DNA from 2 places in the Pseudoalteromonas sp. NEC-BIFX-2020_015 genome. Region 2 is predicted to be linked to the other one. Evidence: riboswitches for the same ligand, from Rfam matches in the RefSeq annotation. Region 2 holds a riboswitch; the other holds the start of a gene.
The links. A riboswitch is a leader RNA that binds a small molecule or an ion and turns the genes downstream of it on or off. The one in region 2 is predicted to bind cyclic di-GMP.
Positions count from the first base shown of each region.

Region 1 (9,837 bases), on a different contig from region 2:
CACTCAAAAAACGGCAATTATAAAACAGTACAATAAATATACCTAGATATTTAATATTCACTGTATTTTAATCCTTTTTCACTATAAAATATGAGTGTATTATTTACTTTGAGGGTTTAAAAATGGAATTCCCAAAAGCACTGTTAATAACTGCACTTGGTACGAGCATGTTATTTACTACTACGACTAAAGCGGACGAATATAATCGCGCAGAGGTATATCAAGCTTTTTATTCTTATATAATGCAAAACACATCGATTGATCCTAAATTCCAGTTGGATGATTTTGCATTAAGTGATCTACTTGTTGCAATGCAACAAGTAACTGCAACAACAGTTACAAATAGAGAAGAAAGAATTCGTCAGCAATTTGAATGGTGGCTAGCTCGTCGTGGGGAAAATTTCTTATCCGATGATGATGATGGCCCTGGAGATGGCTGTGTTGGCGGTGGTTCAGGATCTCGTGACGGTGATGATGATGACTGCGGCGGTTCTGATAACTAATTATAAATTATTGGAGTAAAAAAACGCTCTGTAATGAGCGTTTTTTATTTCTTATAAATATATATTTATCCATGCTCTCTTAGCGCATTGTAATTTAACTCAAGCAATGGTGATAATAAATAATCTAGAGGAGTCCTTTTTTCTAGTAATATCATAACCTCTGCTGGCATCCCAGGATATAGTTCTATATTTTCAGGTATAGTGTCTATTTTCACTTTTATTTTATATGCCGATATTTCTTTTTCTTTATCATATATTCTATCCGCAGATACATTTTCTATCACCCCATCGATTGGTGCAACACGGCGCATATTATATGATGACAATCTCACTTTTGCTTGCATGCCAATATTTACTGACTCAATATCTTTTGGATTTAATAATACTTCAACAATTAAATCCTCTGTATCTGGAACAATATCTAGTAACACCTGGCGAGGACTAATTACCCCTTGTAATGTATTAACTGATAAATTCACTACATAACCTGATATTGGACTAACTATAACCGTTCTGTCTAATACATCTTTAATGCGACGATATTCTGATTCTCTAATACTTAATAACTCTTGCTGTTTTTCAAACACTTCTCTGAGTTGTTTTTGATTTTCGATTTTGATACTTGCTAATGAAAGTTCAGATTCATTAATAGCAGCTTGAGCACGTTGTATTAAACCCACATATTCATTTAAGCGACCTAAAATTGACTCTTGATTACTTTTTGCCGCCAAATATTGTGATCTGGATGAATAGCCTTTCTTCTCTAGCTCTTGATACATAGCTACATGTTCGTTCGAAATTTTTAATTGTTTTTTATCTGATAATTGTCTGGCCAGAAGTGTTTGTAGTTGCTGTGTATTTTGTTCTTTTTGCTCAAGCTGAAGAGAAATTAAACTGTTTAATTTATGTGTATTGGCATTAAATTGCTCAACTTGATAATCTAACATCGCTTTAATTTTTGGGTTGTTTTTATCAAAATCAGAAAATGATAGTGTATCAATTCCTGACAATTCTGCTTGAATTCGTTGAAAAGCGGCTTTTGCATGAAGATACTGAGTGTGTGTTTGCTCAAATAAATTTAAAGCCTGATCTTTAGCCAGTCTAAATAGCACCTCACCTTGCTCAACATATTGGCCTTCTTCCACATAAATAGCCTCAATTATCCCCCCTTCTAAATGTTGAACACTTTTTTTGTGTCCTTTTACAACAACACTGCCCACAGCTATTGAAGCTGAACTTAAAGGAGACAGTGTAGACCACAAAATAAACGTGCCAAACCCGAAAATGAATGTTAAAAAACTTACAACGATCCATTTGTTACTACTATTTTTAGCCATTGCTTGCCTCTTTTATTTTATTGCGGCTAGCAAAAAAATCTGCCGTTTTTCCGTTAAATTTAACATTGCCATCTTCAAGATATAGTGCATTTTGCGCTTTACTAATTAAATTCATTTTTTTGGCGCTGTAGATGGTGATTTTTCCTTGCTGGGTTCTTTGCACTAATAATTTTGCCAGTGCTAACTCTGAACGTGTATCTAGATGATCATCAATATTGTCTGCTATTAATACATGCGGCTTATTGCACAATGCTCTAATGAGGATAATTAATTGTATTTCAGAGCTACTAAGTTGCGATTGAATATCGACCAATTCGGTATCGTAGCCTTGCTCATGCTGCATCACTTTTTCATGTAAACCAAGTATTTGAGAAAGCTCAATTGCATAAGAAATATTTTCAGCATCAGTGGACATATTTGAAATAATTGTGGCCTGTGTCAATGGCAAATCAGAACGATAAATACCAATTATTTTTTGTTTATTCGCGTAATCCCAGCTGGATAATTGGCTTCCATCTATTCTTATTTCGCCAGAAAATGGAGCATATTCACCCGAGAGGAGCTTTAGTAATGTAGTTTTACCCGCACCATTTGCACCAATTACGACATGGGATGAATTAAATTCTGCGCTCAGCGTTTTTATAAATACTTTATTTGCATTTTGATATTTATAAATAATCTTTTGTGCAATTACTGAGCCCGTTGGTAAAGGAGGTTGAGTATACTCAGTCGGCGCTAAATCACTCTTGAGATTAGTGACTCTTTTCCAGGCTTTGTAACAGGTTACCCAGTGTTGTAATTGCATGACGGCTTGTTCAAAAGGCCCTAATGCGCGCCCAATAATTAAACTCGCAGCAATCATACCGCCAACGGATAGTTGTTGATTAAGTACATAGTAAACACCCACACAGGTGATCATTATTTGAATTATTAGTCGATAGGTTTTTGAAAAGCTGCTTACATTTAAGGTTTGGGTTTTATAACTCAGCTGATTTGTAGCGGTTTTATCAATATATTTTTGCCATAGTTCAACCATTGGCGCAATCAGGCCTGATGCCGTTAAGTAGCGATTATTTTGTACTATGGTTGTGTGAACATTGCCAGATAAAGGCTGCAGACTGGCGCGTTGACTAAATTTATAATTAATAAACGCAAGGACCATAAGTACCACTATACTTGCGAGTGCAATATTAAAAAAAGTTGGGTGAATGATTAACAGTACAAATAAAAAAAGGCTCGTCCAGGGGATATCTGCTACTGTTGACAAGTGGCTTTGTAATCCGTTTTCTGCTTGCTTTATATCGCTGATCAGTTTGCCATTTTCACTTGTTGCAAAGCCTACTTCTGCATATAAAGCATTGGCCTGCTCACGCCACTCATTCGCTGTGGCATAAACTAACCGTTGTTTAGCCCAATCTAAAACGCCAAACACAATAACTAGCCAGCATGCAATCGCGGTTAATAAGTATAAAGTATCTAAACTGAATGAACTTAAAACGCGATCAAAAACCTGAAGCGAGTAAATGGGTACAACCAACATAAGAACGCTAGTCAATAAACTAAAAAAAAATGTCCATCTAACACGATTTATCACGTGTTGTTTGATTTTTTTCACACCAATCTCAACTTATAGGCAATCTTAAAGGCAATAAAAAAACAGCAGCTTAAAGCTGCTGTTTACACTATACAAACGGTATATTAAACGATGTATGTCATTTCTTGATTTTCAAAATCAAAACTACCTGCACCGCTAACATCATTTACAGACTCTTCAATCACTTCTTCAATGACAGTAACTAAGTTATTATTTTCAGTTAAGTAAACTGTCTCTTTAAGTTGTGCCGATGCATCAAGGCCTAGTAATGCAACTAACTCGGCTTCGTAATCACCCTCTAACTCTTGAGTTGATTGTTGTTCAACTTGCTCAGAGAACGTCAATGTATCAATGCCTATTGCGAAAAACATATCGTCGTAAGTACCTTCTGATTGCTGAGCTACTTTATCAAGTGATACGTTAAGCGTGTAGTTAACATCATTATTAGAATTGCCAATAAACGCTTCAATACTGTTATATTTGCTATTACCTAAATCAATATCTACGGCATTATCACCATCTACATCATCCATTTTAGCAATTAAATCAAAGCCTTGACCACCATTAATAGGACGATCGGTTTCATCAGCATAAAAAGTGTCATCCCCACGTCCGCCAACTAATCGGTCTATACCACTGCCGCCAACAAGCACATCATTTCCATCACCACCATTTAAGAAATCGTTACCTTGAGCGCCTTCTAAGCGATTATCAAATCTATCGCCTTGGATCGCATCATTGTATTTTGAGCCAATAGCATTTTCGATACTAACAAGCTTATCAGCTTCAATCTGGCCAGACTTAACGGCTTGTAAAAGTTCTTTCCAGCTTAGAGAGCTTCTATCAGCCATACTTACTGAAAAACCTTGATCTAAACGCACATTGACGCCATGGCCATCAACTGTGCTACCAAAATAGCTAGCAGTATCTGAGCCTAAACCACCGTTAATGTAATCTGCGCCTCCAGCACCCTTGATAATATTATCACCAGAACTACCTTGGATGATATCTCTGAAATTTGTGCCTGTGAAGTTTTCAACATTAACAAATTTATCGGCCGCAAGCTCACCTGACTCTATTTTGCTATTTATTTCTTTCCAAGTGTAATCAAACTTATTTTGGTAATCAGTTGCCCAACCTTTATCCATACGAGCGTACACACCTTGCTCAGATGTTTCACCAAAAAAGTTAATTGTATCGTTACCTTCTCCGCCATCTACAAAGTCGCCCCAGCCTTTGCCAGTTTTAATAAGATCATCACCGTTACCGCCATAAAGTGAATCAAATCCAGCACCACCATTTATATAATCATTTCCTGACATGCCATAAATTGTATCTGCATTACTTGAACCTTGAATTATATCTGCGTAGTCAGATGCAATTAAAATTTCAAAATTTTCAACGGTATCGTGTGCAATAGATCCATCAGCTATACCTGCATTTAGGTCTGTCCAACTAAATAAAGATTTATTATCAATACTTGTTACCCATCCTTTATCTAAACGTATATACAGACCTTCATTTGAAGAGCTGTACGATAATAAATCAGTGTCATCACCACCATTTAATACAGCGCCGAAGTCGACGTGATTAACAATAACTGAATCATTACCAGCCATCGTGTTTAAATATTTACCGTTGATAAGCGTATCAAAAAGATCTATTTCATTTGTACCGAAGAAAGTTTGTTGCAGATTCATGATAAGAGATGCCTCACATATAAATTTTTTAAAAGTAATGTTCAGCAACCCGGCTATCGTCCTAATGATTTAGGAGACCCGTGGCTTTCCGTCCTTGACTCACACCAAGTTTGGCTTTTTTTAATTAGTGTATTAAATACACGCATCTCCTTACTTGATTTGTCAAATCCACATTGAATTCAGACTGTACATTTAAACATCAAGATGCGTTTATTGGGGACAATTCTAGCGTCCCTAAAATAACAATACAAGGGAAAAATATTTTTTATAATTTATTGTATTTTAAGCACTAATGCAAAAATGACAACCCTGTCATTTTTAAACTTATTTTTCGCTTTGTTAAAGAAATAGGTGCAAAAAAACCAAGAATATATATAATCGTTTTTATTGAAGATGCTGAATATTGAAAACAATAACTAAGTAAGGATAATTAGGGATATGAAAAAACTACCTTTGATTTTTGGGTTGCTTGTTCTATCAGCAACAGCCTCAGCTAATCAAAACACGGATGAAGCAGCTAACCTACCTTTAGAGCAATTAACCCAATGTTTAACTTTAGTTGGTGAAAATAAGCAGCAATGCTTATCTCAGCTGATCAACGGTCTTTCTTTAACTAATGAACAGCAAGAATCTTTTTTCGCTTTCGCTAAGGCTAATGGACTAACCGAAGATGAATTACTTGTCTACGCAAGTGCGAATCCAAACCTCAATTTAGAGCTAATTAGTTCAGGAACAGCAGCTGGCGGACAAAATACCACTGGGATAAATTCTGGTACCGGGACACCATTAGCTAGCGCAACAGGTTCTGGTAGCGGCGGCGGCGGCAGTACCGTTTCAGATAACTAATCTATTACTATTCTAAGGAGCCCAATAGCTGGGCTTTTTTTGTGACTTTATGTTTAATAAGTTTATATTTTATAGCATTTGCTGTTTAATAGTTTGGCTTCCAATACCTCTTGGCAGCAATAGACCATGGGCATGGGCAATTTCCGAAATAGTTGTTTTTGTGCTTTTTCTTTTGCACTCACTCTCTCACTCAAAAATGCAAACTGCTTTTTTCCCAGCAATTAAAACATGGCCAATTTTCTGCCTGATTGGCGCGTTACTTATTACACTCAGTTTGCAATTAGCGTTTGATTTAAGTCTTGATCCTATACAAACACAAATTTTATTATTAAAAACCATTAGCTTTTTTTTATTCGCCTGGTTAGTCTGTGTTTATACGCATAGTAAAGCACGAATTTCAAAAATTGTTTATGCATTAATAATAGCAGGTTTATTTCAGGCAATTTATGCCACTATTCTCAACCTTTCCCCCAACTTATCAACACCTCTTTTTGGTTTACAATATGCAGAACGTGCGAATGGTTCATTTATTTATCATAACCATTTAGCTAACTACCTTGCTATGATTTTAGCTATTAGCATTGGCTTTATTATAAGTGAATTAAAAATAAGCCCCAACTCTTACACCAAGGTCCGCTATTACTTAAGAGATATTATACAAAGCATGTTATCGAAAAAGTTAATTATTCGTTTATCTCTAATTGTAATCGTTGTCGCTCTTTTACTTACGCGCTCTAGAATGGGGAATGTAGCTTTTTTTGCCTCTTTGGCCATAATGGGACTATTTGCATTACGTTTTTATAATAAAAAGCCATGGTCTTTAAAATATTTAATTGCCAGCTTCTTTGCAATTGACATAATACTTGTTGGAACTATTTTTGATGCAGAAAAACTACAAACTCGCTTAATAGAAACAAGTTTTGTTGAAGAAACTCGCGATGAGGTTGTACGTGATTCTCTCACTTTAATCGAAAATCTTCCCATAACGGGTTCCGGTGGTGGTAGTTTTTATGGATTATTTACTACTAGCCAATCACTGCCCTATTCAGGGTTTTATGATCATGCTCATAATGAATATGTTCAATTTGCTATTGAATTCGGACTAATAAGTTCTCTCATCGTGTTTGTATTATTAATCTACATATTTTTCATAGTTTTAAAAAATATGACAAAAAAAGAATCATCACTGTATAAGGGCGTGAGTTTTGGTGTAGCAACAAGTATGCTATTTATGATGATCCACATATTTGTTGATTTCCCTTTACAAGCAACAGCTAACGCTATGACATTTATAGTAATCATGTGTTTAGGTTTACTATGTAATAGTAATGAACGTTTGACGAATCGGCGATATTAAAACACTATGAAGTTATTATTATTTTTAATGTGTAACTTAGAGTAAAGCTTGAATAAACTTCTCCTATTAGCATGTGTATTCGCTTTTTCATTGTTTGCCTTTGCTCAAAAAATTGAAGAAAGGCTAAACAACGAGAAATTTGTACGATTCGTTGCCAATAAATATAACCAAGATGGCGTTGACCGCTATACAGATTGGTTAACACTTTTAAAAAAGCATCAAAGTGATAATACATGGGTGCAACTCAATGCCGTGAATTCATTTTTTAATCGCCAAGTTGATTATTACGAAGACATTGCATTTTGGGGTAAAAAAGATTATTGGGCTTCACCAATAGAAACGTTAGGGCGCGGTGGTGGTGATTGTGAAGATTACGCCATTGCAAAATACTTTTCATTACTTGCCCTAGGCGTTCCTGAAAATAAGTTGCGTTTAATGTATGTTCGCCAGTTAACTCTCGATGTACCACACATGGTATTAATTTATTTTGAAGAAGAAAATGCAACCCCCCTTGTGTTGGATAACTTCAAACGTAAAGTACTCCCCGCAACAAAACGCCCTGATTTAAAACCTATTTATAGCTTTAATGGTTACGGTCTCTGGTTATCAAAGGCAAAAGGCATAGGTAGTAAAGTTCGTAACCAACACGGTTTAAAATCTTGGCAAAGTATGATTGATCGAATTGAAGAAGACCTAAGTACTTATAATGGAGAAGATAATATTGACTAATAATAACAAAACAGGCCTGAGCCTTAAAACACAAATATATGGATTAATATTTATTCTAATATCTATTTCATTTTTTGCGCGTTTAATAATTGATATTGAAAATACTAAAGCCTACTTCATAGAACAAATGAGCGTACATGCAAATGATGCAGCAACAAATTTAGGTCTTTCAATTTCCCCATACACAGACGAAGAAAACCTAGTAATTGCAGAAACAATGATCGCTGCAATATTTGACTCCGGTTATTATCACAGCATACGCTTTATTGATACACAGGGAACCATTTTAATCGAGCGAGAAAACCCAAAAAAAGCAGCTGAGATCCCAATATGGTTTGTTACCCTATTTGAACTTCCACAAGTAATCGAATCAAGTGAAGTAAATGGTGGCTGGAATATAGCAGGTACTTTAATAATCCAGAGTCACCCAGGTCTATCTTATGAAAAATTATGGAAACATACTATTAACACATGTGTTAGTAGCCTCATTTTACTGTTTATTAGCTTAACTTTAGGCTACTTTATATTAAATGCAATATTCAAACCCTTAAGAAAATTAGAACATCAAGCACTGTCTGTTACCAATAAGCAATTTATTATCAATAATGATGTACCTTTTTCTAAAGAGTTGAGGACAGTGACCAAAGCCATGAATAACATGGTAAGAAACCTAAATGCAACGTTTCAATCGCTATCTGAACACAGCGAAGGATTGTCTCAAAAAGTATTTCAAGATGAGCTAACCAAACTTGGTAATCGCCGCGCTTTTGAAAATCAATTTAGTGCCACTCAAAAAGGCATGACTAACGAGGACGTATCTTCTTTATTATTTATTTCTCTTGATTCTTTAAGCCCAATTAATAAACGCTTTGGCTTTTCTGCCGGTGATTCATATGTATTTGAAGTTAAAAATCTAATAAAAAATTGTTTTAGCCATTCCCAAGAAAGTGAAATATTTAGAATCTCAGGTGGAACATTTATTTTGATGTTAAACGTAGGTATTGAATATCGTCAAGAAATGCTTGATAACTTAACAATACAGCTCTCTCAAAAGCACATAAAAGAGCTCGGCTCTCAATATGCAACATTAACCGCGATTGATTATAGCAACGATTGTGCTTTGAGTGATTTACTTTCACGCCTAGACACCACTCCAACAGCGATTGACATTGCCTCTGATGCCAACTCACCCGCCATCTCATTTTCAAAATGGCGTGATGTTATTAACTGTGTCATAGTCGATCGAAACATCAATTTTAGTGTTCAACCCATTGTGACCTACAATAATGAAATTGAATATTATGAACTTTTCTCAAACGTTTTACATAACACAAAACCATTAAATAATAGCCAGATGTTCACTATGGCTGAACGCCTAGAATTGACAGTAGATTTAGATAAAGCGCTTATAAGCGCTCTATTAGATCTTAATTTGGTGCATTATGATAAGCCCATAGCAGTGAACTTGGCCAAACAATCTCTTTACAACGAAGACTTCATTCAATGGCTAGATGCGATTAGCAAAAAAGCAAACGAGAAATCTCTGCAACTTATATTTGAAATAAAAGAAACTGTAATTATTGACAGCCAAGAACAAGCTACGCATGTAATTGCAAAACTTAAACAAATGGGTTTCAAAGTCTGTATTGAGCATTTTGCTATTAATTTAACCTCGATTAAATACTTACAAGGTCTCAACATCGATTATGTTAAGTTAGACGGTGGATTTACAAACGATCTAAACAATATCGATGACCAGTACTTTTTGAAA
Region 1 covers NZ_JABCJL010000001.1:811-10,647, reverse strand. Annotated here, with positions in the region: gene HH219_RS00040 (hypothetical protein) at 123-503, shown strand; gene HH219_RS00035 (HlyD family type I secretion periplasmic adaptor subunit) at 569-1,840, opposite strand; gene HH219_RS00030 (ATP-binding cassette domain-containing protein) at 1,833-3,380, opposite strand; gene HH219_RS00025 (calcium-binding protein) at 3,539-5,134, opposite strand; cyclic di-GMP riboswitch class I at 5,175-5,259, opposite strand; gene HH219_RS00020 (hypothetical protein) at 5,573-5,980, shown strand; gene HH219_RS00015 (O-antigen ligase family protein) at 6,030-7,337, shown strand; gene HH219_RS00010 (transglutaminase-like cysteine peptidase) at 7,386-8,066, shown strand; gene HH219_RS00005 (EAL domain-containing protein) at 8,059-9,837, shown strand, end outside.
Region 1: another riboswitch for cyclic di-GMP. It lies ahead of HH219_RS00025 (calcium-binding protein); the one in region 2 lies ahead of HH219_RS03705 (hypothetical protein).

Region 2 (9,837 bases):
CTTTATGCTCTGATGCGCCAACTTCACCAGCAAACGTATCTTTATCAGCGCCTGGTAATGGGATTGAATAGCCATCGATTAAATATGTATACGCTAATCGAGTACGGAACGAGCCAGGCCCAATATCAGTCGCGTAAGTTAGTGTTAAATCAACACCTTCAGTACCTAAACCACCACTATTTGATACGCCACTATCAATAAACTCTAATGAACCAGCACTGTTATTACCCGCCGCAGAACTACGACGTGTAATAAAGTTACAGAAACTTTCATCGCCGCCATAGCATTGTGAAAGAATAAACTGACGTGGTGTAGCTACTATTGCATCATCGATTTCGATATCAAAATAGTCAATAGTAATATCCAGACCAGAAATTAAGTCCTCAGGAGTAAACACAACACCCACTGTAACAGAATTACCAACCTCTTCTTTTAATTCTGGATTACCACGGTTAAAACCACTAATACCTTGAAGGTCAGATTGGTTAAGTGTAAATACCCCATTTTGCGCTATATTATTTGCTACACCTGCATCAGCTCGACATGCGGCTTCGGCAGCACCACCACCGCTCCCCCCAACTCCTACACATGGATCAGTTAAACCACTAGGAAATGTTTGTGAAGGCGGCGAAAACAATTCATTAATGTTTGGAGCCCGTGTTGAACGAGCTCGTGTGGCACGTACACGAAGACCATCAATAACAGCCCAATCAAGTCCCACGTTCCAACTTTCTGTATTACCGACAGTTGAATAGTCAGAAAGTCGAATAGCTGCATTCATGGTTACTGTTTCAAGTAATGGTATATTTGCTTCCAGGTAATACTCTGTAACATCAAATGCTCCTTCTGTAGCTGGAATTGCATTGCCCGCATTTAACCCAGCCTGCTGAAGCGCATCAAACTCACTACGTGAAAATTCTTCGCGGTATTCAAAACCCGCTGCAATTCCTACCATGCCTGCTGGTAATTCATATAAATCACCAGTGATATTTCCCCCTATAATTTCTTGTTCGACTGAAGTTGATAGCATGCTTGGTGCGCGTACAAAATCAATCGCGCTTTGCGACAATGAATTAAAACCAAAAATATTTACCGGGGCGCAATTAAAGCCCCGCGCAGTGGCATCGATACAAATTGCCTCATTGGTAATACCATCTCCATCCAAATCAAAACGATCATTAACCGCCTCTAAACCTCGGCGAAAACTTTGCACATTAACTAAGCCACTTGATACTTGCGACTCTTTTGTTTTTCCGTAAACATAATAGGTATCGTAAAACCAGCTATCGTTAATTTCACCTTCAAAACCGATTGCTAACCTAAATGTATCTCGCTCAGCTTTTGCCCCACGATTGCCAATATCACTTAGGCGCTTAGCAAAGAAAATATCTTTAAAGCCATCACCGTCGGTGTCTGTTGCTGCGTTATAAATATCATCTGGCACATAGGCATTGCGTAATACTTCATCTTGAACTAAAAATTCAATAGGCACTCTACCATTGGCATAAATATCATCTGAAGCAAATGGGAATGGTTCTAGCTCTGAGTTAGTTGTGCTTGACGCATAAGTTCCTTCAAAAAAGAAGCTATGCTTATCTGATAACTCATAGCTGCCATTGGAGGCAAATAAATAACGCTCTGTAGGAATTGCGATGGTACGTACGCCATTTCGGTTAAAACCATCAGGTCCTATGGTGTCGTTACCATTCGTGCTAAAGCCATTTTGTAAATTATTACTCGGGTCATAAGTAAAACGAGAATCTCCAGCATCAAAACGACCTTGCGGCGGGAATGATGAGAAGAACGGACGAACAGCTTCAAAAATATCACTCGCTTGGCCTGTTTCTCTATTCTCAAAGGCAATTTGAGCAATCTGATCCACAGATGAACGCTCACGATCTCGAGAAAAAACAGCACCTTGATCTGAGTAGCCTAAATGAAACATAGCATTGCCTCTACCATCATTGCTACTTAAGCCCGAAGTAAATGAAAATTGCCGAGACTGATCATCCCCCTCTTTTGACTCACCAAATTGACCTTCAAACTCAATGCCTTCAAAATCATCTTTTAGTACAAAATTAACAACACCGGCTACTGCATCAGAGCCATAAACAGATGATGCACCACCGGTCATGATTTCGACTCGTTCGATAAATTGGCTCGGAATGCTGTTTAAATCAACCGCAGAGCTTCCTGGAACACCAGACACATAGCGTCGACCATTGACTAAAACTAAGGTTCGTTCTGATCCTAAATTTCGTAAATCAACCGTCGCCACGCCTGCACTTGATGTATTAAAATTTGAATTTGTGCGACTTATTGCCGGAGAACCGAAAGCTGGGTTTTCAAGTAGTAAGTCTTGAATGTTTAATGAGCCTGAAGAGTCAATCGCAGCACTATCAACAACTTGAATAGGCGCTGAAGACATCGCTTCAGCAGAACGAATACGTGAACCAGTCACCTGGATACGCTCAACAGATTTAACATCATCTTCAGCTGCTGCAAGGTTTAAAGGCAATCCTGCTAATAGCGAACCACTAAGCGCTAAGCTTAATGCTGAAAACGTAAATGTTCGATTTTGCATCTTTCTTTTTTTGTTCATATTAATTCCCCTGAATTATCGTTTTTCTAAGTAACGAAAATGTTACTAAGCGATAACACTAAGGAAATAAAAAAATTCACTCTATCGTTATTACGTCAATCGCATAGTTGGTGGTGCAACAGGCGGGTTTGATGTGATCGAGCAATAAAACACATACAACAAAATTAACATTTTAAATTTAATATGAATGAAATTGGGACAATTCAGGTCTTCTTTGTTAAATATATATGAGTATATCAAATGTTTACTGCTTACTTTAATGCCTTAACACTCATTAACGATGAAGAATTCAATGCTCTGCTTGATATACAGCTTGATGGCAATAGGCATTTTTATTCCCACACATCAACAACCTTAGAGCAATTAGATAAACTTGATACAAGCCAATTTAATGTCATATTGCTGCAACTATCCGAGGCACCACAACCGACCCTACTGATCCAACTTGTTGACCTGAGTAAAAACGCTAAATTAGTTATTATTGCTGACGATCCAAAGCTCGCGACTTTAGCTTTTGAGATAGGTGCCGTCGATTTTATTACTACACATAGCCCTATTTCACGGCTAAATAAGTGTTTTGAAAAACTTATCCATCTATGCCCTTTAGCAAGTGCGATGGAGCAAGCACATCAGCTTACAAAACCACTGGTAAATTCACACCTAATAGTTAAAGATGTTGGGAAAGTGAGACTCATTGAAATAGACGACATTATTTGGATTAATGGCGCAGGAAATTATGTCGAGCTGCATTTTTGGCAACAAGATGCCGCTGTATTACACCGTGAAACGATGAAGAATATTGAGCAACAGCTCGCTCCTGCGGGGTTTATTAGAATTCATCGTTCAACACTGGTAAAGCAAGCTGTTATTTCTGAGCTGACAGCCACCGATAGTGGTGACTATAAGCTAAAACTAAAAAATGGCGTGCAACTCAATCTCTCAAGGCGTTATAAAAATAGCTTAGCGACGATATTACAAACCGCTTAATTAAAGCCAGTTTTTTACATAAATATGCTCTGGATATTGCTGCGTATATTGTTGCAAGCTAGCGTGATACCGTACATCCATACCACTTTCACGCCAAATGTTCTCAAGCAGGCTTTGAGCTATTAAGTTTGGTTGAATATAATCAACTTGCTTATAGCCTCGCGCTTTTACACCATGAAAATACGCCTGGGCGACCTCCAAGCTATCGGCCGTTACTAATTCAAAGTCTGCTAAATTAATAACTGCATGCTCTATTGAATTAGGTGGTAACTTGGCTAGGTCATCAAACACTTCTTTAGTGAACGCAATCACACCTTCACGATTAAAGCATCCACTGATTTTAATATAAATCATTGGAGGTTCAATGGAGTATTGCCAATTACCATGCGCGCCAAACATTTTAGTACCTCATATGGTAGTTAAATTTTAATCCATTACTTAGCTAAGCTAATAAAAAATGCCATTTCCAGCGCTTTTTCTTCTAAGCTTTTAAAGCGTCCAGATGCACCACCATGGCCTGCATCCATATCCGTTTTAAATACTAAAATATTATCATCTGTTTTGTATTCTCGCATTTTAGCCACCCACTTCATTGGCTCCCAGTATTGAACCTGAGAATCATGCAATCCTGTCGTGACCAATATGTTTGGGTATGCTTGTGCCTTTATATTGTCATACGGCGAGTATTTATCAATCACATTATAATAGTCAAGGTCATTTGGATTTCCCCATTCATCGTATTCGTTGGTGGTCAAAGGGATTGATTCGTCAAGCATAGTTGTCAGCACATCTAAAAATGGCACGTGGCAACCAACCCCTAAGTAAAGCTCTGGTGCTTGATTAACGACGGCTCCCATTAATAAACCACCTGCACTACCACCTGAGGCAAAAACCTTATCTTGTGCTCCATAACCTTGAGCTACCAATGCGTTAGTTGCATCAACAAAGTCATTAAAACTATTTTGCTTATGCTCTTTTTTACCTTGTTCATACCAATCTCGCCCCAGCATTTCGCTGCCACGCACATGGGCTATTGCATATACAAACCCACGATCTAGCAAACTAAGTGAAGTGCTCGAAAAGCTAGGATCTATGGTGTAACCATACGCACCATAACCATATTGAAAAAGTGGATTGGTTCCATCTTTATTAAATGTGTCTTTACGATACACTAGGGATATGGGTACTTTTACGCCATCACGTGCTGTTATCATTAATCGTTCTGAGGCGTAATTTTCAGGATCGAAGTCACCTAAGACTTGCTGTTGTTTTAATAAGGCCTTTTTACCGTTATTTAAATCTACTTCATACAGCGAACCCGGTGTTGTCAGGCTTGAATAATAAATACGTGCCACGTGCGAATCATGCTCTGGGTTCATTGCTATAGCGGCATAGTAACAAGGGTCATCAAATTCTAACGTCATTCGTTGCTGTTGTTTATTAATAACAATAAAACGCGTTTGTCCTTGCTCGCGCTCAGTCAGCACTAAAAAATCGTTAAATATTTCAACACCTTCTAAAAGTACCTCTGCACGATGGGGCGTGTGCTCAAGCCACTGCATCTTATCCGCAATAGTGGTGGCGGTTGCCGTCATTAAACGAAAGTTTTTTGCCTGCCAATTAGTAACAATATAAAATGTGTCATCAAGTTTATCGATATCAAATTCATGACTTTCTTCACGCGGCATCAACTGAGCAAATTCGGCCCAAGGCTGATTAGCATCTAACACCCACATATCATTAGTTTCAGTGGTCGCTAAATCAATAATAATTAAGCTTTCATCGCGACTTTTACCTAACCCCATAAAAAAGCTGCGATCTTGTTCTTCATACACTAATACGTCGTCAGATTGTGGTGTACCTAATATATGGCGATAAACCTGATAACCCAACAAGGTTTTCAGATCTTTCTTAACATAAAAAACAGTTTTATTGTCGTTCGCCCAAACAACTTGGCCTTCGGTGTTTTCTAATACATCCTCAAGCAAACCATCGCTATCAATTTTTTTAAATTTAACCACATAAATACGACGACCATCGGTATCTTCAGAGTAAGCAAGTAGTTGTTCATTTGGGCTAATCGCCACCTCGCCTAACTCGTAAAATTCAAAACCTTCAGCAAGTAGGTTTACATCTAATAGCAATTGTTTATCTGCCGTAGTCATTGAACGACTACGGTAATGGCGAGAGTATTCGTCATCGCCACGTACTTCACTGTGGTACCAATACTCGCCATCTTTTACCGGGTAGGTATTGTCATCTTTAACAATTCGCCCTTTTAGCTCCTCAAACAATTGTGTTTGAAAAGGCTTAATTTTTGCGAGTTGCTGATCGCAATAATTATTTTCGGCTTCTAAATGTTTAAGTATCGCAGGCTCAGAGCGATCATCATCACGCATCCAATAGTAATCATCAATTCGTGTTTTTTGATGTGTTGTTAAAGCATGCGGCTGCTTATGTGCAACCGGCGCATTTGAAAGTACAGACAACGATAAGTTTGATTGAGCCACAGAAAAACCAATAAAAAATTTTGAGAATCTGAGTCTACCATAATTTTTAAATGCGCATAAAAAAGCCCACTCAATGAGTGGGCCAAAGAATGCCAAATAGCATTAGGGGGAAACTTGCTGCCAAGCTAAATTCCAACTTTGGCCAACACCAGGCTCATAAAGTGGGTTATTTTCTTCTTTAACTTTGCAAAATTGACTGAAAGGCCAAGGCTTACATTTATAAATTAAACCTGTTTTTGGCTGTAATACTTTAACGCCGGCATTATAGTCATTACTTTTTTCTGGGTAAACATAATCATATGCTGGTTTGTCTGTTTTTATATCATCGCACTTTGCAATGCAATGAAACGTTATTTCAGCACGTTCAATTCCACACCCCTCAAGGGCGTAAATTTGATTTGACCGATAGGCAACGATTAGCCCTTGTTCGGTCATTTTACCTGCTTCAACTAGCGGTATATGTGTATTAATGTATTCGGCAATAAAACGCGGCCAACTGTGTGGTTCACCCTGCTCAGCGCTGGTGATTTGGTAGTTAAATGATAAACCGACTAGCTCTCCTTGCATGTCAAAAAAGGTTACCGTCACCCTATCACCCACAAATAATTGGGTATGGTGATTTAAGCAACCAATTGGCATCCATTTTCCGCAAGCCAATGACGTATGCATAAACAAAGCAACACCTTAAGAATCACTAATAGGTACTATCCATCATTTGACGGATAAAATAAATACTTTTTTATTACTTTTAGGACAAATGGCACACAGTGAGGGTGTAATAACGCCGTGCGACGGCCCCGCTATCTTAGTTTTAGCACGCTAAAACCTTAGACCGGAAACTTTGCGTCCTAACCTTTCGATTAGTTTGCCAATACAGGTGGATTATAAAGTGAGCTGCAGCACAAATCAAACAAAAGAATGTACTAAAAATAAAAAACCAACCCTTAACACCTATAAAAATTAAAAACCGACTGTTAAAGGTGGTCTGAGTATCGATTTAAAAAGCAAAAAGCCAGTGCGTAATGCACTGGCTTTTATAACTCATTAGATTTGAGTTGTTTTTCTTTAGGCAAGTTGTTTCCTACGTGAAAATAGGCCTTTTATTTTTCTAAATAGGCCTCTAAATACGCCACCTACGTCACTCATTATAATGTACAAACACGGTACTAATAAGAGTGTAATCAGGGTTGCAAACATAACAGCAAAACCAAGAGCAACCGCCATTGGTATTACGAATTTAGCCTGTAAACTGGTTTCAAACATAATCGGTAATACACCAGCAAACGTAGTAATTGAAGTAAGTAAAATAGGCCTAAAGCGCGCACAACCCGCTTCAATTACAGCATCTTTAATACTCACTCCAGCACGACGCGCTTGGTTTACAAAGTCAGTCATAACTAATGAATCATTGATCACAACACCTGCGGCAGCAATTAAGCCAAAACCTGACATTAAGCTAATATCTAAACCAAACCAGTAATGACCCCAAATTGCTCCCGTTAAACTAAACGGAATAACCGACATTACGATAAGAGGCTGTGCGTAACTTTTTAGTGGAACCGCTAACAAAATATAAACTAAGAACATGCCACCAATAAAGAACATGATCTGCTCATTAGCTTGTGCTTGTTGTTCCTCTATAGCACCACCTAGCTCAGACTTAACACTTGGGTATTCTTCTTTAAGCTGCGGTAGTAGGTTTTCTTTCACTTGCTTAACCACTTCGTTTGGCTCTATCACTTCTTCGTCGATGCTGCCATATATGTATACTGTACGGTAACCACCTTCGCGGCGAATATAGCTGATACCTGGCTTTTCTGTAAGCTCAACCACATCACCAAGTAATACTTCTCGGCCTTGCGGAGTTGTGATCACGGCATGCTTAAGTGATGAAAAAGCTTCGCGTGTGAGTTTTGGGTAACGCACCATTACACGTACTTCTTCACCACCGCGAATAACACGCTGCGCTTCACCACCATAAAAACTCGCCCCAACTTGATTAGCGATCGATGCTAAATCCAAGCCTAAATCATAGGCAACTGGCTTTAAGCTCATTTGCACTTCTTTGCTCGCAGGGTCAATGGTTGAGCTGATATCAAACAATCCCTCTTGTTGTTGCAATAATTGAATAAAGCGACGCCCGGCTTCATTAAGAGTGTTGATATCAGAACCAAATAATAGATAACCAAACTCACCATCACCACCGCCACCATTAACGTCATCTTGGATTGTGAGTGATTTTACACCGGCAATATTTGGCATAGCATCACGCCAGCGACGTGAAAGCTCAAACGCATTGTATGGGCGTAAATCTTCTTCAACCAACGGTGCAAGTAACTGGGCTTCAGTACGACCTTGATTAAATACTAATACGTCACGAACAATCTTTTGGCCAAACTCACGCTCAGTTTGTTTATCAACTTCAAGTACCATGGCTTCGATTTCACGAATAGCAGTAATCGTTTGAATATCAGAAGCGTTATCGTTCATCTCTAGGTTAATTTGTGGAAAATCGTGCGGTACTTTTGGTGTAGGAACCATGCGTACTTGGTTTGATGAAATTAATCCAAAGGTAAAAATTAACATCCCGATAAAACCAAACAGTACCACCCAACGCCACTCAACACAGCGCACAACAAAGCGCTTATAAGGGCCATTTACAAAACCAAAAAAGCGATTATTAAAACGCGCTCGCCAACCATTCGGATCGATAGGCGGAAAGTTCGTGTGTGCAATATGCGCTGGCAATATTAGCTTTGATTCGATCAAACTAAATATTAAACATAAAATCACAATGACGGCGATACCATAAAAGAAAGCACTCTCAGGACCACTTGATAACGTAAACGGGGCAAATACTGCAATGGTTGTTAAAACGCCAAAAGTTGCAGGGGTCGCCACACGTTTTGCGCCGTTGACTACATTAACTACACCACCACCTTTTTTCTCTATTTCAGTGTAGGCACTTTCACCGATGACAATGGCGTCGTCCACCACAATCCCTAGCACCATTATAAAGGCAAAGAGTGAAATAATATTTATGGTCACACCAAATAATGGCATCATCATCATCGCGCCAAGGAAGCAAACTGGCAAACCAATCATTACCCATAACGCCAATTTAAAGCGCAAAAATATTGATAACATAATCGCGACCAATACCGCTCCTTGCAATAAATTGGATAGCATCATGTCTAGGCGGGCATTTAGGTAGTAGGTCATATCCATTAACGGCTCTAGTCGAACACCTAATGGAAGATTTTTATTTTTTTGATCAATATACGCTTTTACAGACTCTGCAACTGGGATCATATTTTGATCTTCGGTTGCCTTTACTGATAAGTAAACTGCATTTTCACCGTTAAACTTAAAGTAACGTTCGCCTTCAGTAAATTGGTCTTTTATTACTGCAATATCTTGCAGTAATACTTTAGCACCATTTTCACCTATTTTAACGGGGATCTGACGGAACTCTTCACCTGAATAAAATTGGTTTTCAACTCGTACTGAAATAACACCCGAGTCTGTTTTTAACTGCCCAGCTGAAAAATTAGCTGAATAACGACGTATCGCACCTGCGACGTCAGTTAACGTTAAATTATACTGGCGCAATGTGTCAGGTTCGATTTCAATCGCAATTTCATCAAGCGGTACATCATTAACAACCAACGACACATTTGATAACTGCAGTAATTCGCTTTCAATACGATTGGCAATGGGCTTAAGCTCGCTCAATGG
Region 2 covers NZ_JABCJL010000003.1:158,560-168,396, forward strand. Annotated here, with positions in the region: gene HH219_RS03685 (TonB-dependent receptor) at 1-2,602, opposite strand, end outside; gene HH219_RS03690 (response regulator transcription factor) at 2,843-3,589, shown strand; gene HH219_RS03695 (hypothetical protein) at 3,590-3,988, opposite strand; gene HH219_RS03700 (S9 family peptidase) at 4,024-6,099, opposite strand; gene HH219_RS03705 (hypothetical protein) at 6,202-6,768, opposite strand; cyclic di-GMP riboswitch class I at 6,887-6,979, opposite strand; gene HH219_RS03710 (efflux RND transporter permease subunit) at 7,165-9,837, opposite strand, start outside.